Regions from separate parts of the Erythrobacter sp. MTPC3 genome, predicted to be linked through region 3. Evidence: predicted binding sites of a transcription regulator. Region 3 holds the regulator's gene; each other region holds the start of a gene.
The links. The regulator LexA, encoded in region 3, represses DNA repair genes until DNA is damaged. The targets are predictions, from matches to a motif close to GTTCCNCNCTTGTTCT.

Region 1: the regulator LexA is predicted to act here: its motif matches at 1,844-1,859, upstream of recA (recombinase RecA).
Region 2: the regulator LexA is predicted to act here: its motif matches at 2,153-2,168, upstream of ACGHU1_RS01745 (ImuA family protein).

What each region holds. Positions count from the first base shown of each region.
Region 1 covers NZ_BTGP01000008.1:89,098-93,176, reverse strand. The annotation lists gene ACGHU1_RS11945 (response regulator) at 1-1,807, shown strand, start outside; gene recA (recombinase RecA) at 1,946-3,010, shown strand; gene alaS (alanine--tRNA ligase) at 3,213-4,079, shown strand, end outside.
Region 2 covers NZ_BTGP01000001.1:351,776-355,854, forward strand. The annotation lists gene ACGHU1_RS01740 (DUF6504 family protein) at 1-1,357, opposite strand, end outside; gene ACGHU1_RS01745 (ImuA family protein) at 1,242-2,090, opposite strand; gene ACGHU1_RS01750 (pyridoxamine 5'-phosphate oxidase family protein) at 2,289-2,771, shown strand; gene ACGHU1_RS01755 (sodium-dependent transporter) at 2,868-4,079, opposite strand, start outside.
Region 3 covers NZ_BTGP01000001.1:131,164-135,242, reverse strand. The annotation lists gene moaC (cyclic pyranopterin monophosphate synthase MoaC) at 1-219, shown strand, start outside; gene ACGHU1_RS00645 (molybdopterin molybdotransferase MoeA) at 219-1,409, shown strand; gene lexA (transcriptional repressor LexA) at 1,602-2,291, shown strand; gene ACGHU1_RS00635 (ComEC/Rec2 family competence protein) at 2,314-4,079, opposite strand, start outside.

The DNA.
Region 1 (4,079 bases), on a different contig from region 3:
CTTCGCAGAGCGCGCCGCGGGTGACGCCACCGCAACTCTGGTGGGGCAGGATTTCGTCTCCTTCCTGCGATCCGATGACCGTGACCGCATATATTTTGCGCGCGAGGGTAGAGGGGGCACTCCGCAGACTCTCGTCGATGTGCCTTTGATGGACCCCGCCATGGCTGGCGCGTCGTCCCCTGATGATAGCGCGACCTTGATGCTGATGATCGACAGCGGCGTGGGCATTGGCGGGGGCTGGGACGGAACCTCGCAGGCGGGGGTTGCCCAGTTGGAGGCTCTGCTCGGGCAGCTTCCTCTGGGGCTCGCCATGACCGACCGCGATGGCCGTTTCCTGTTTGGCAATGAGGCGTTTTTGCGATCTGTCGAGCGTGAGGGGCGCGGACTGCCTGCTTTCCCGACCGATCTGGCAGTACGCGAAGACAAGGCCGCTTTGTCCGACGCGGTGCGGCGCCACGGACGCGGCCCGGCCACCAGCGGCAATATGGCCGTGCGTTTGTCTTCGCAGCCTGATGAGCCGGTGTCTCTTGGGCTGGCCGGGGTCAGAGGGCTTGGCGATGCGGCCGTGCTGCTCAGCCTCAACGATTCCAGCGAGGAAAACCAGCTCAAGCGGCAAGTCGCTCAGGCGACGAAGATGCAGGCGGTCGGCCAGCTCGCTGGCGGTGTGGCGCACGATTTCAATAACGTGCTCACCGCGATAATCGGCACATGCGATCTGATGCTGCTGCGCCATACGCCGGGCGATAGCGATTACGATGATATCCAGCAGATCCGCGCGAATTCCAACCGGGCAGCATCGCTGACGCGGCAATTGCTCGCCTTTTCGCGGCAACAGACCTTGCGCCCCGAAATTCTGCAATTGCCCGATGTCGTCAGCGAAGTCGGCCCCCTTATCAAGCGCCTGCTGGGTGAGAAGATCACCTATTTCGTCCAGCATGACCGTGACCTTGGCCCGGTGCGTGCCGATCCGCAGCAATTGGAACAGGTCATCATGAACCTCGCGGTGAATGCCCGCGATGCGATCCAGTCGAATGGCCGCGGGCCAGGGCGGATTTCGCTCCTGACCCGCAGCATTCAGGCAAAGGATGTTCAAAAGCTCGGCTCGGAAATCTTGCCGACTGCCGATTACACCGTGCTCATTGTCCAAGATACAGGCGGCGGTGTCCCGCAGCAGGTGCTTCCCAAGCTGTTCGAACCGTTTTTCACAACGAAGGAGCAGGGCAAGGGCACGGGTCTGGGCCTCTCGACGGCTTACGGTATCGTCAAACAGTCGGGCGGATTTATCTTTGCCGACAACGTTACCGATTCGTCCGGCACGATGACCGGCGCCCGCTTCACGATCTATTTCCCGATCCATCGCGGCGAAGCGCCGAAACGCCGCGCCGCGCCGGAACCTGTCTCCTCCGATTGGTCGGTCGGAGGCCGGGTTCTGCTGGTCGAAGATGAAGACATGGTGCGCGCCGTCGCCGAACGCGCTTTGTCACGGGCGGGCTACGACGTGACGGCGTGTCCCGGCGGAGAAGAGGGCCTTGAAGCGATAGAGCAAGGTGGCAGCTTCGATCTCGTCGTTTCCGATGTGGTCATGCCAGGCATGGACGGCCCCGCCATGGTACGGGAAATCCGTAAGCTGCATCCTGACATGCCGGTCCTGTTCATGTCGGGATATGCCGAGGAACAGCTGCGCAAGGATATCGACATCCCGGATATGCACTTCATCGCAAAACCGTTCAGCGTATCCTCGATCAGCGACAAGGTTGGCGGAGTGATGCAATCGGCCAAGCAAAAAGCGGAAGCAGCAACGGGCTAACCGCCGCGTCTTTGAACTGAGCTCTAAAAAAGTTTTGTTCCACTCTTGTTCTATGAGAACAAATCCGATACATAATCTCTCCACAAGGGGCGGTCGATAATTCCTGATCGCATCTAGGCAAGCGAAGGAGAGCGTGCGATGGCTACTAATCTCAAGCTGGTAGAGAAGGAAAAAGACGTGGACCGTCAAAAGGCGCTCGACGCCGCACTCGCGCAAATTGATCGCGCATTCGGCAAAGGCTCGGCGATGAAGCTGGGCTCCAAAGAAGCGATGGAGGTCGAATCGATTTCGACCGGATCGCTCGGCCTGGATATCGCCCTTGGAATAGGCGGCCTGCCCAAAGGCCGCGTCATCGAAGTGTACGGGCCTGAAAGCTCGGGTAAGACAACTTTGGCGCTGCATGTTCTGGCAGAGGCACAAAAGAATGGCGGGACCGTCGCTTTTGTCGATGCCGAACACGCATTGGACCCGGTCTATGCCAGAAAACTGGGCGTCGACATTGATGAACTGATTATCTCGCAGCCTGACACCGGTGAACAGGCGCTCGAAATTGTCGATACGCTGGTTCGCTCGAATGCGATCGATGTATTGGTGGTCGATTCGGTCGCGGCGCTCGTCCCCCGCGCTGAAATCGAAGGCGAGATGGGCGATTCCCACGTTGGCCTTCAGGCGCGGCTCATGTCCCAATCACTGCGAAAGCTGACCGGTTCTATCAACCGTTCAAAGTGCATGGTGATCTTCATCAACCAGCTCCGCATGAAAATCGGCGTGATGTACGGCAATCCCGAAACCACGACCGGCGGCAATGCGCTGAAATTCTACGCTTCCGTTCGTCTCGACATCCGGCGCACTGGCCAGATCAAGGACCGCGATGAGGTGATCGGCAACTCGACCCGTGTCAAAGTGGTAAAGAACAAAGTCGCACCGCCGTTCAAGCAGGTCGAATTTGACATCATGTATGGCGAAGGCATCTCGAAAATCGGTGAAATCCTCGATCTGGGTGTGAAAGCCGATATCGTGGAGAAATCGGGTAGCTGGTATTCCTATGACAGCGTTCGGATCGGCCAGGGTCGTGAGAATGCGAAAACCTATCTCAAGGAAAATCCTGAAGTTTGCGACCGGTTGGAAGCCGCTATTCGCGGCCGCACCGACGAGGTTGCCGAGGAAATGATGGCGGGCCCGGACGCGAAGCCTGACGACTGATCCTCAAGCGGGCAAGTCTGCGATCGCTGCAGCGCCCGAAAGACCGGGAAACCGGCGCATGCCAGCCCATAATCCGGGTGCTGGCGGCGCCGGTTTTTCTGTTGCCGAGCTGGACGGTCAATCACACTGATCGACACGTTTGATCCGAGACAATGCACAGGGTGTCTTGTCCCCGGCGTGCGCATTGCCTAACTGCCAGCTCATGACGTCCACCAACGATATCCGCCGCTCGTTTCTCGACTTTTTCGGCCAGGCCGATCATGTGACCGTGCCCAGCGCGCCGCTGGTTCCCTACAACGATCCAACCTTGATGTTCGTGAACGCCGGGATGGTGCCGTTCAAGAACGCGTTTACCGGCCTGGAAACGCCTCCGGGACCGCGTGCTGCTTCTTCGCAGAAATGTGTGCGGGCGGGGGGTAAGCACAACGATCTCGACAATGTCGGATACACCGCGCGCCACCACACGTTCTTTGAAATGCTTGGAAATTTTTCATTCGGCGATTATTTCAAGGAACAGGCGATCGAGAATGCGTGGACATTGCTCACGCGCGAATGGGGATTGCCCGCTGAAAAACTGACGGCGACTGTCTACCATACGGATGATGAGGCGTTCGACCTCTGGCGCAAGATTTCAGGCCTTCCCGAAGAGCGGATTATCCGCATCGCAACCAGCGACAACTTCTGGTCAATGGGCGAGACGGGGCCATGCGGGCCTTGCTCCGAGATATTCTTCGATCACGGCGATCACATTCCCGGCGGTCCTCCGGGAAGCCCGGATGAAGACGGCGATCGCTTTGTCGAAATCTGGAACCTCGTCTTCATGCAATTCGACCAGCAGGCAGACGGGACGCGCCGCGATTTGCCGCGCCCGTCAATTGACACTGGAATGGGTCTGGAACGCATCGCCGCCGTCATGCAGGGCGTGCACAACAATTACGACACCGACACGTTTAAGGAATTGATCGAAGCATCGATCCAGCTTGCCGGTGATGCGAGCACGGACGATCGCCTCGCGAGCCACCGTGTGATTGCCGATCATCTGCGATCGACCAGCTTTCTGATGGCAGAC
Region 2 (4,079 bases), 220 kb from region 3:
GAGGCCTTTCGTGGAACTCTAACATCGGCTGCGAACTGCGCTCTGGCTCCAGCGGGGGCTGCCACGTCTGCGCGCGTTCAGGCAGATGGCTGGCATGGGGAACCGGACGGCGCACGGCGTGCGGGCCAAGCCGGACTGTCAATCTGTCGATGCAGGCATTCAGCGAGGTGCCGTGGCGCTCTGCTGCCTGTTCGACATCGCCCTGCGAAAGGTCGAGCGGTTCGGCCCAGCTGGCGCGCAGCCGCACAGTCTCGATCCCGAAACCGGCCTCTATGTCTTCAAGCCGGTCGGCGAACAGGCGCGTCATATGCGCCGCTTCACGCGTGGCGGCGGCCAGTTCAAGCCTGCGCACCAGCACCTCTCCATCGACCCGCCACAGCCCCAGCTCAAGCCGCCTTGCCCCTTCCCCGCGCGCCTCCAGCTGGCGCACCATGTCATCGGCCAAATCGTGCAACACCTTGTCGAGCAGGCTGCGATGGCGGATCGGCTCCATCAGGCGGCGCTGCACCATCGGCGCGTGCTGCGGCACAATCGGCAGCAGCGGTTCCGGCACGCGGCCCATCAGCTGGTCGAGCCGGACGAGCGGATTGGCCGACGGGGATTTGCGATTGCGAAACCGGCGGTGCAGCGCATCGCGCGCCGCGGCCTCTGCGCGGTCCGCAGGTCCGGTCGCAATACTTACAAGATCGCCAAGCCGTTTCAGCCCCAACCTGCGCAACACCGTAAGCACGTCCTGATCCAGCCTTAAAGCCGACACAGGAAGGTCTGAAAGGCATTGAAGCGCATCATCGCGCGGCCCAAGGATGGCTTTAGCCGGCCCGAAATGCGCCAACGCCCATGCCGCCCCTGCTGTTGGAGCAATGGCCGCGCGGCTGTACAGGCTGCGTTTTGCAAATGCGGTTTCGACATCGTCCAGCAGGCGTTTCTCTCCGCCAAACAGATGCGCTGCGCCGCTGATGTCCACCAACACGCCGTCGGGCTGGTCAATCGCGCTCCACGGTCCCCAACGCTGCGACCAGAGCGCGAGTTTTTCCAGAAAATCGAGATCGCCTGCGGGATCGGCGGGGGCGGTCTGGATGTCCGGGCAAAGCGTGCGCGCATCGGCCAGCATCATTCCCGCCCGCGCGCCTGCTGTGTGCCCTGCCCGGTTGGCCGCATCAATGCGCGGGCCGTGCGCTGTTTCTGTAATCAGAACCGTCGGCAGGGCATCGGCACCCTCGCCCGGATTGCACTTTGCGCTGTCAGAGCCGTGCGCAAGCCGCCAGCGATCGACCGACAGTCGGGCGAACCAGATCGCCAATATCCTGCGTGTTGGCCGCGACCGGGGTGCCGGTCCGCCGCGCTCGCAAACGTCCATTGTCATCTTTGAGTATCCATTCTCCCGGTGCATGACTGCGCGCCCTGAACAATTCCGCCTGCCAGGCTGGCGCGCCGGGGGCGTCGCTGTTCCAGCGCGCCGGTGAAGAGGCAGCCGGCCTCGACCTCCAGCGCATTCTGGCAGAGGATAGCTCCGGCGCGGCATCCAGCCGCACCAGCCACAGCGTCACGCCGTGTTTTTCCGCCGCAAGGCTGAGCCTGCGCGAAGCGGTGAAATCGAGCGTGCGCGGATTGCCGGAAATCTCTCCGATAACGCAGGCAAGATCGCGGCAGCGCAGCCCCTCTTCCAAGGCGAAGAGCGCGTCCTGGGCATCCTCCGCCTCGACATGGATGATCCGCCCGCGCAAATCGGATGGCAGGCCGTGGATATAAGGGCGTCCGCTGCGCTGCGCCGCGCGTTTGTCCTGCACCCACAAAACCTGCCGCCGGTCCTGCACCTCTGCCAAAGGATCAGGCTCGTCCCGTTTCGCCACCTGCAAGGCATCGCGCGCAAGGGCAAAGGCCAGCCCAGCCCCGCTCGCATCGCTGGAGCTTGCGAAAATCTCGCTATGGCTGGCCTGATCGGCAAGGCCGGGTTGCCAGCGCCCCTCGCGCGCCTTTGAAAGCGCCGCGATATCACCTGCGGACAGCCGGCCAGCCCCTTCTGCGACCAGAGTCGAGGCAGGAACAGACTGGAGCGCCTTTGCGCCGCTGGGAGAAACGGATGCCGACATTGCAAACCCTGTGAGTGTTAGAAATGTGATTGTTGGAAAAGAGACTCGCCCGAGTCACCTTTGTTCCTAATATGTTCCACATTTGGCGGCTTCGTGCAATCCCGCGTGTTTTACCCAGTCACAGCCTCGTCCTGCCGACCGGCTTGGAACGGATGGTCCCCTGCCCCGTTAGTTAAGCAAATACAGGAGATTGAATATATGCGTTACGAAGACGGAAACGCCGACGAACTGAAAACCAAATTCTGGAAAGCCCTTTCGGACTCTCCGTTCCTTTTCCTCCAGCGCGACGGAGAGCCGCAAACCGCAGTTCCAATGACCGCGCAAACGGACAAGGACGCCGATAGCTCGGTCTGGTTCTTCAGCCAGAAAAGCAGCGATTTTGCCAAGCTGGGTCCGGTGACTGCCACCTACGAAGGCAAAGGACACGATGTTTACGCCCGTTTCCACGGCAGCCTCTTCATCGAAGACAGCCAGGAACGTTTCGACTATTTCTGGAACAACTTTGTGAAGGCCTGGTACGACGGCGGCAAGGACGATCCCGATATCCTGTTCCTGCGCATGGACCTGCGCGATGCGGAAATCTGGAGCGGCGACATGAGCATCCTCACCACTGCAAAGATGGCGATGGGCATGACCGTCCATGACGATGTTCAGGACAAGCATGCCGAAACAACGCTGTAAAACATTCCGCCCGAACACATAATAATAATACGGGCCGCAAAAGGGCCGCTCCATCACGGAGCGGCCCTTTTTTCGTCCAGCTAGGATTCGCCGGGCCTAGCCGAGTATTTGCGGGAACAGTCCGGTAATCAAAATGGTGCCCACGGCCAACGGGCAGAGCCATGCGATCAGAAAGCGCCACAGCGACAGCCAGACACCTGAAAGCCCGGTCATCTCCTTCACAAGACGGCGATCCGCCTTCCAACCGACAAATATCGCGGTGAAGAACGCGCCCAGCGGCAGCATCACCTTGCCTGTAAAGCCATCAACCGTGTCCAGAATATCGGTTTCAGCAAATAGCGGCCAGAAACCCAAAAGACGGACATCGGACCAGACATTGTAACCCAGCAGGCAGGCGATCCCGATCAGGAACGCCCCGCCCCCGAACACCAGCGATGATGTGCGGCGGCTCCAGCCCATTTCTCCAATGCCCCATGCCACCGGCACCTCAAGCAAGGAGATCGAGCTGGTCACAGCCGCGACCAGGATCAGGACAAAGAACAGCAGCCCGATCAGCGCGCCTGCGGGCATCGTCTGGAATGCAAATGGCAGCGTCTGGAACACAAGCGTAGGGCCTGCCGCCGGATCAAGACCCACGGCAAACACGATCGGGAAAATCATCAGGCCCGACAGCAGCGCCACACCCGTATCGGCAAACGCGATGGTGACCGATGTCGAACCGAGGCCGCTCGGCCCCTTGATATACGAACCATACGTGATCAGCCCGGCAACGCCCAGCGACAGGGAAAACAGCGCCTGACCCAGCGCGGTGTTCATCACCTGCGGCGTCAGTTTCGACCAGTCAGGGGTAAACAGAAACGCCAACGCCTCTGTCATGTCACCCACGAATGCGCCGTAAACCGTGATCCCGACCAGCAGCACAAAGAACATCGGCATCAGGATCGTGGCCGCGGCCTCAATCCCCGAACCGATGCCGCGCGCGACGATGAACAGTGTAAGACCCATGAAAGCAAAGTGCATCGAAAGCAGCAGCATCGGGTTGGCAAACAGCTCTCCCATGCGGCCAGACACAGCTTCCTGGCTTTCACCGAGTAGCGCACCTCTGAACGGATCGCCTGCCATGATCGCGCCAAGGAAATCAGCGCCCATCACGCCGACGTAATACAGCACCCATCCGGCAACGACCGAATAGAACGACAGAATCAGGAACGCCGCCAGCACACCGAGAAATCCGAACAACGACCATGAACCCGACGCGCCCGACTGTTTCGCCACTTTGCGAATGGAGCCAACCGCGTCGTCCTGTCC
Region 3 (4,079 bases):
ATCGACTTCACCTTCGAAGAAGACGGAGTCGCTGTCACGGCCAGCGCATCGCTAACCGGCAAAACGGGTGTCGAAATGGAGGCGATGGTGGCGGTCTCCACCGCGCTGCTGACAATCTATGACATGGCAAAAGCGATCGACAAGGGGATGGTTATCGAAGCCGTGCGCCTGATTGAGAAACGCGGCGGTAAATCGGGCACGTGGAAAGCAGATAGCTGATGGCTGATATGCTCACGCTGGAAGAGGCGCAGGCACGCCTCCTCGCGCTTGCGCCAGAGCTCGGTGTTGAGCGCGTTTCAGCGGATGGCTTTGCCGGAGAGCGTTATCTGGCGGAGGACCTCATGGCCGCGCGAACGCAGCCGCCAGCGGACCTGTCCGCCATGGACGGCTACGCCATTTGCGGCGGCGGGCCGTGGTCAAAGGTAGGAGAAAGCCGCGCCGGCACCCCCTTTGCGGGCAGTCTTGATGAAGGGCAATGCACCCGTATTTCTACAGGTGCCCAAATGCCTGAGGGAAGCGACCGCGTCCTGATACAGGAAAATGCGGTGGTCGAGGGTGATACGGTATCGCTTGCCCAAGGCGAGACGCGGCCGGAAGCAGCGCGGCACGTTCGCAGCAAGGGTTTCGACTTTGTTGCGGGCGAACGGGTGATGCGGATCGGAACGAGCATGGGCCCGGCGCAGATCGCGCTAGCCATCGCGGCGGGACACGGCCTGTTGCCGGTGCGCAGGCTGCCACGGATCGCAGTGCTCGACAGCGGCGATGAACTGGCCTCCGATCCAGCGGATTGCGGCCCCGACCAAATTCCTGCAAGCAACGGCCCGATGATCGCCGCCATGCTGCGCCCTCTAGTGGGCGGTGTAACCCGGCTTGGCCCGGTGGCGGATGACACGGAGGCATTGGCCGATGCACTTGCTCTGGCTGAAGGTCATGACATCCTTATCACATCAGGCGGCGCATCCGTCGGCGATCACGATCTTGTCCAGCAGGCACTGATCAACTGGGGGGCGAACCTCGCGTTCTGGAAAGTCGCGATAAAGCCCGGCAAGCCATTGATGGTGGCGACGCGCGGCGAGCAAATCATACTCGGGCTCCCCGGCAATCCGGTGTCGAGTTTCGTGACGTGTTTTCTGTTCGGCATTCCGCTGGTCCGCGCCGCGCTTGGATCGACGTCGCCGATGGGCGCGCCGCGCAACCTCATCGCCGCGGAGGATTTGCCCGCTACTGGGAGCCGCCGCGAATTCCTGAGAGGAATTGCCGATGGTGAAACCGTCAGCCAGTCGGCGGTTCAGGATTCGAGTGCGTTGCAGGCGCTTGCCACGGCGAACTGCCTGATTGACCGACCCGCTGGATCGCTTTTCGTGCGGAAAGGCGAGACAGTTCCGGTGTTTTACCTCCACAACGGCTGAATTCTGCGGGTTATCGCGCTTAACGAAACTTGACAGGTCGAATCGGGTTGCCTATTCGTTCCGCATTCGTTCACCTTATCGGTGCGCGGGGAGTATCGGCAAAGCACCAGCTATCGGTGCCTCTTCGGATGCGTGAAACAGGCACTACGGGCTATTTGTCGGTCCGGCACGTGCGTTTTAGGGAGTGACCCCATGCTGACTGCAAAGCAGCACGAATTGATCCAATTCATCCAGAAACGTCTGGATGAAACCGGTATCTCGCCAAGTTTCGAAGAAATGAAGGAGGCGCTCGATCTCAAGAGCAAATCGGGTGTTCACCGCCTGATCTCTGCCTTGGAAGAACGCGGGTTTATCCGGCGTTTGCCCAACAGGGCGCGGGCGCTGGAAGTGATCCGCCAACCCGAAGATTCCACGCCTACGCCCCGCGCCACGGTTAATGCCAATGATACGGTCGCCTCGGCCTCTGCGGTCATGAAACAGGCGCCAGAGCCTGCCAATGACGTGATCGAGATCCCGCTGCATGGCCGGATTGCCGCCGGTGCTCCGATTGAGGCGCTGGAGGGTCAAAGCTCGCTTCCGGTTCCGGCTGCGCTGCTTGGTCCTGGTGAGCACTACGCTCTCGAGGTATCGGGAGATTCCATGATCGAGGCGGGGATCTTCGACGGTGATTTCGCACTTGTGCGTCGGACTGACAATGCCCGCGATGGCGAAATCGTGGTTGCCTTGGTCCGTGATGAAGAAGCGACGCTGAAATACCTCCATAAGGACGGCGGTAATATCCGCCTTGATCCGGCCAACGCGATGTACGACCCGCAAGTTTACGGCGCGGGTGAGGTAAAGGTTCAGGGCAAGCTTGCAGGCTTACTGCGGCGCTACCACTGATGTGTTGCGCGGGGCAGCAGGTCTATTCCTGCGTCCCGCGCCACCATCCGTGCTGTCCCTGACCAGCTGAAACGCTGACGACCCGTTCATTGGCAAGGTCGATGGACAGACCACCAGTTTTCTGGAGCAAGCGACGGTCCGCTTTAAGCCATCGCGGCATGCAGGATCGCGGCAGGAACCGGTCAGCGACCACAATGTCGGATCGTTCACATGCTGCAGCCAAGGCGCGTTCTTCGACCATGTCACGGTTACGCGCCATCAGGATCGTCCATTCTCGCGCTGCTCGCGTGATCGTGACAAGGCAGAATTCAGTCGAGCAATTGGCGCCGCTCCACTGATCCAATGGGATAGGTTCGCTTTCCACGCTGGCGAGTTCCAGCAGGTTGTCCTTCGAATAGGACGACCGACTGTTCCGCAATGACAGCATATCGCGCGCGCCTTCGCCGTTTTCGATTGTGATGCCGACATGCCGGCCTTCGCGGCCAATCAGGAGGTCCGGGATTGGCGTCGCGAGCAAGGTCGCGGCGGCCAAGCCCGAAGGCAGCAGTCCCCATAAACGGGCCTTCCCGCTCCACAGCGCGAGCCACATGCCGCCGATGACAAACATGGCAATGGTTCCATAACCCATCTGCGGCATCAGTTTGACGGCACCAGGCTGCGCGGATGTGAAGTGGGCGAGCCCAAGAAGCACATCGAGCGATTTCTGAACCAGCCACCACGCAGGCCCGCCCAACCCCAGCAGGTCGAGCGCCAGCGCGAACGCAATCAGTGGCATGGAAATAAAAGTGACCAAAGGGATCGCAAAGACATTGGCAAAAGCGCCGTAAAACCCTGCCCTGTGAAAATGGAATAGCACAATCGGCATGAGCGCAATCTCAATCACAAGGCCGGTGATGAACAGCATAGCGACCTTTCGCCCGGTTCGCTTCAACCAAGGCTCCTCTCGTGCGGCGAGGAACGCCTTGGCAGGTGCCGAAGAATGCAATGCGACGATGGCGAGCACGGCTGAAAAGCTCATCTGAAAGCTAGGCCCAACCACGCTTTCCGGCCACAGAAGCATCACAAAGACTGCGGCAGCCGCCACCATCCGCAATGATAGCGCGTCTCTGCCCAGCGCCAGAGCAATAAGGACCAACATAGCGGCTGCGCAGCTTCTCACAGTCGGAACTTCCGCACCGGTCAGCAGCGTGTATCCAATCCCGGCAAGCGCGCCTGCCGCCGCAGCCGCCACCGGCAATCGCACCCTAAGGGCAAGGGGAGGAAACGCCGCCAACAACTTCAGTGCGATCAGATAGCCACCGGCGATCACGGCGCTCACATGAAGTCCGCTGATTGATAACAGATGCGTCAAACCGGAATCGCGCATCGCGTCTTCGTCAGCTTCGGTAATGGCGCCTCTGTCTCCGCTGGCAAAGGCGGCTGCGATTGTTCCAGCGGAGCCGTCCACGCGCTCCCTGACATGCGATGAAAGCGCGCGCTGAATAGCCGCCAGACCGCTTGCAGGCGGGGCCTGTTCCATGACTTCGATGCCGCCCATCACGCTGCCGGTTGCAGCCAATCCTTTGAACCATGCAGCACGCGCAAAATCATAAGAGCCAGGCAGCATCGGGCTGGCAGGTGGCATAAGGCGCACGCGGGCCCGAATGATCGCACCCTCCAGCAATATCGCAGTCGATTTGTCGCCTGAAACTGGCGTGTCCAACGGAACATTAACGCGGATTTTCCGGCTTTCACCGCTTCCCGCGTCGCGTACCGCCATCGTCAGCCGCACACGATTTTGGGCTGGCT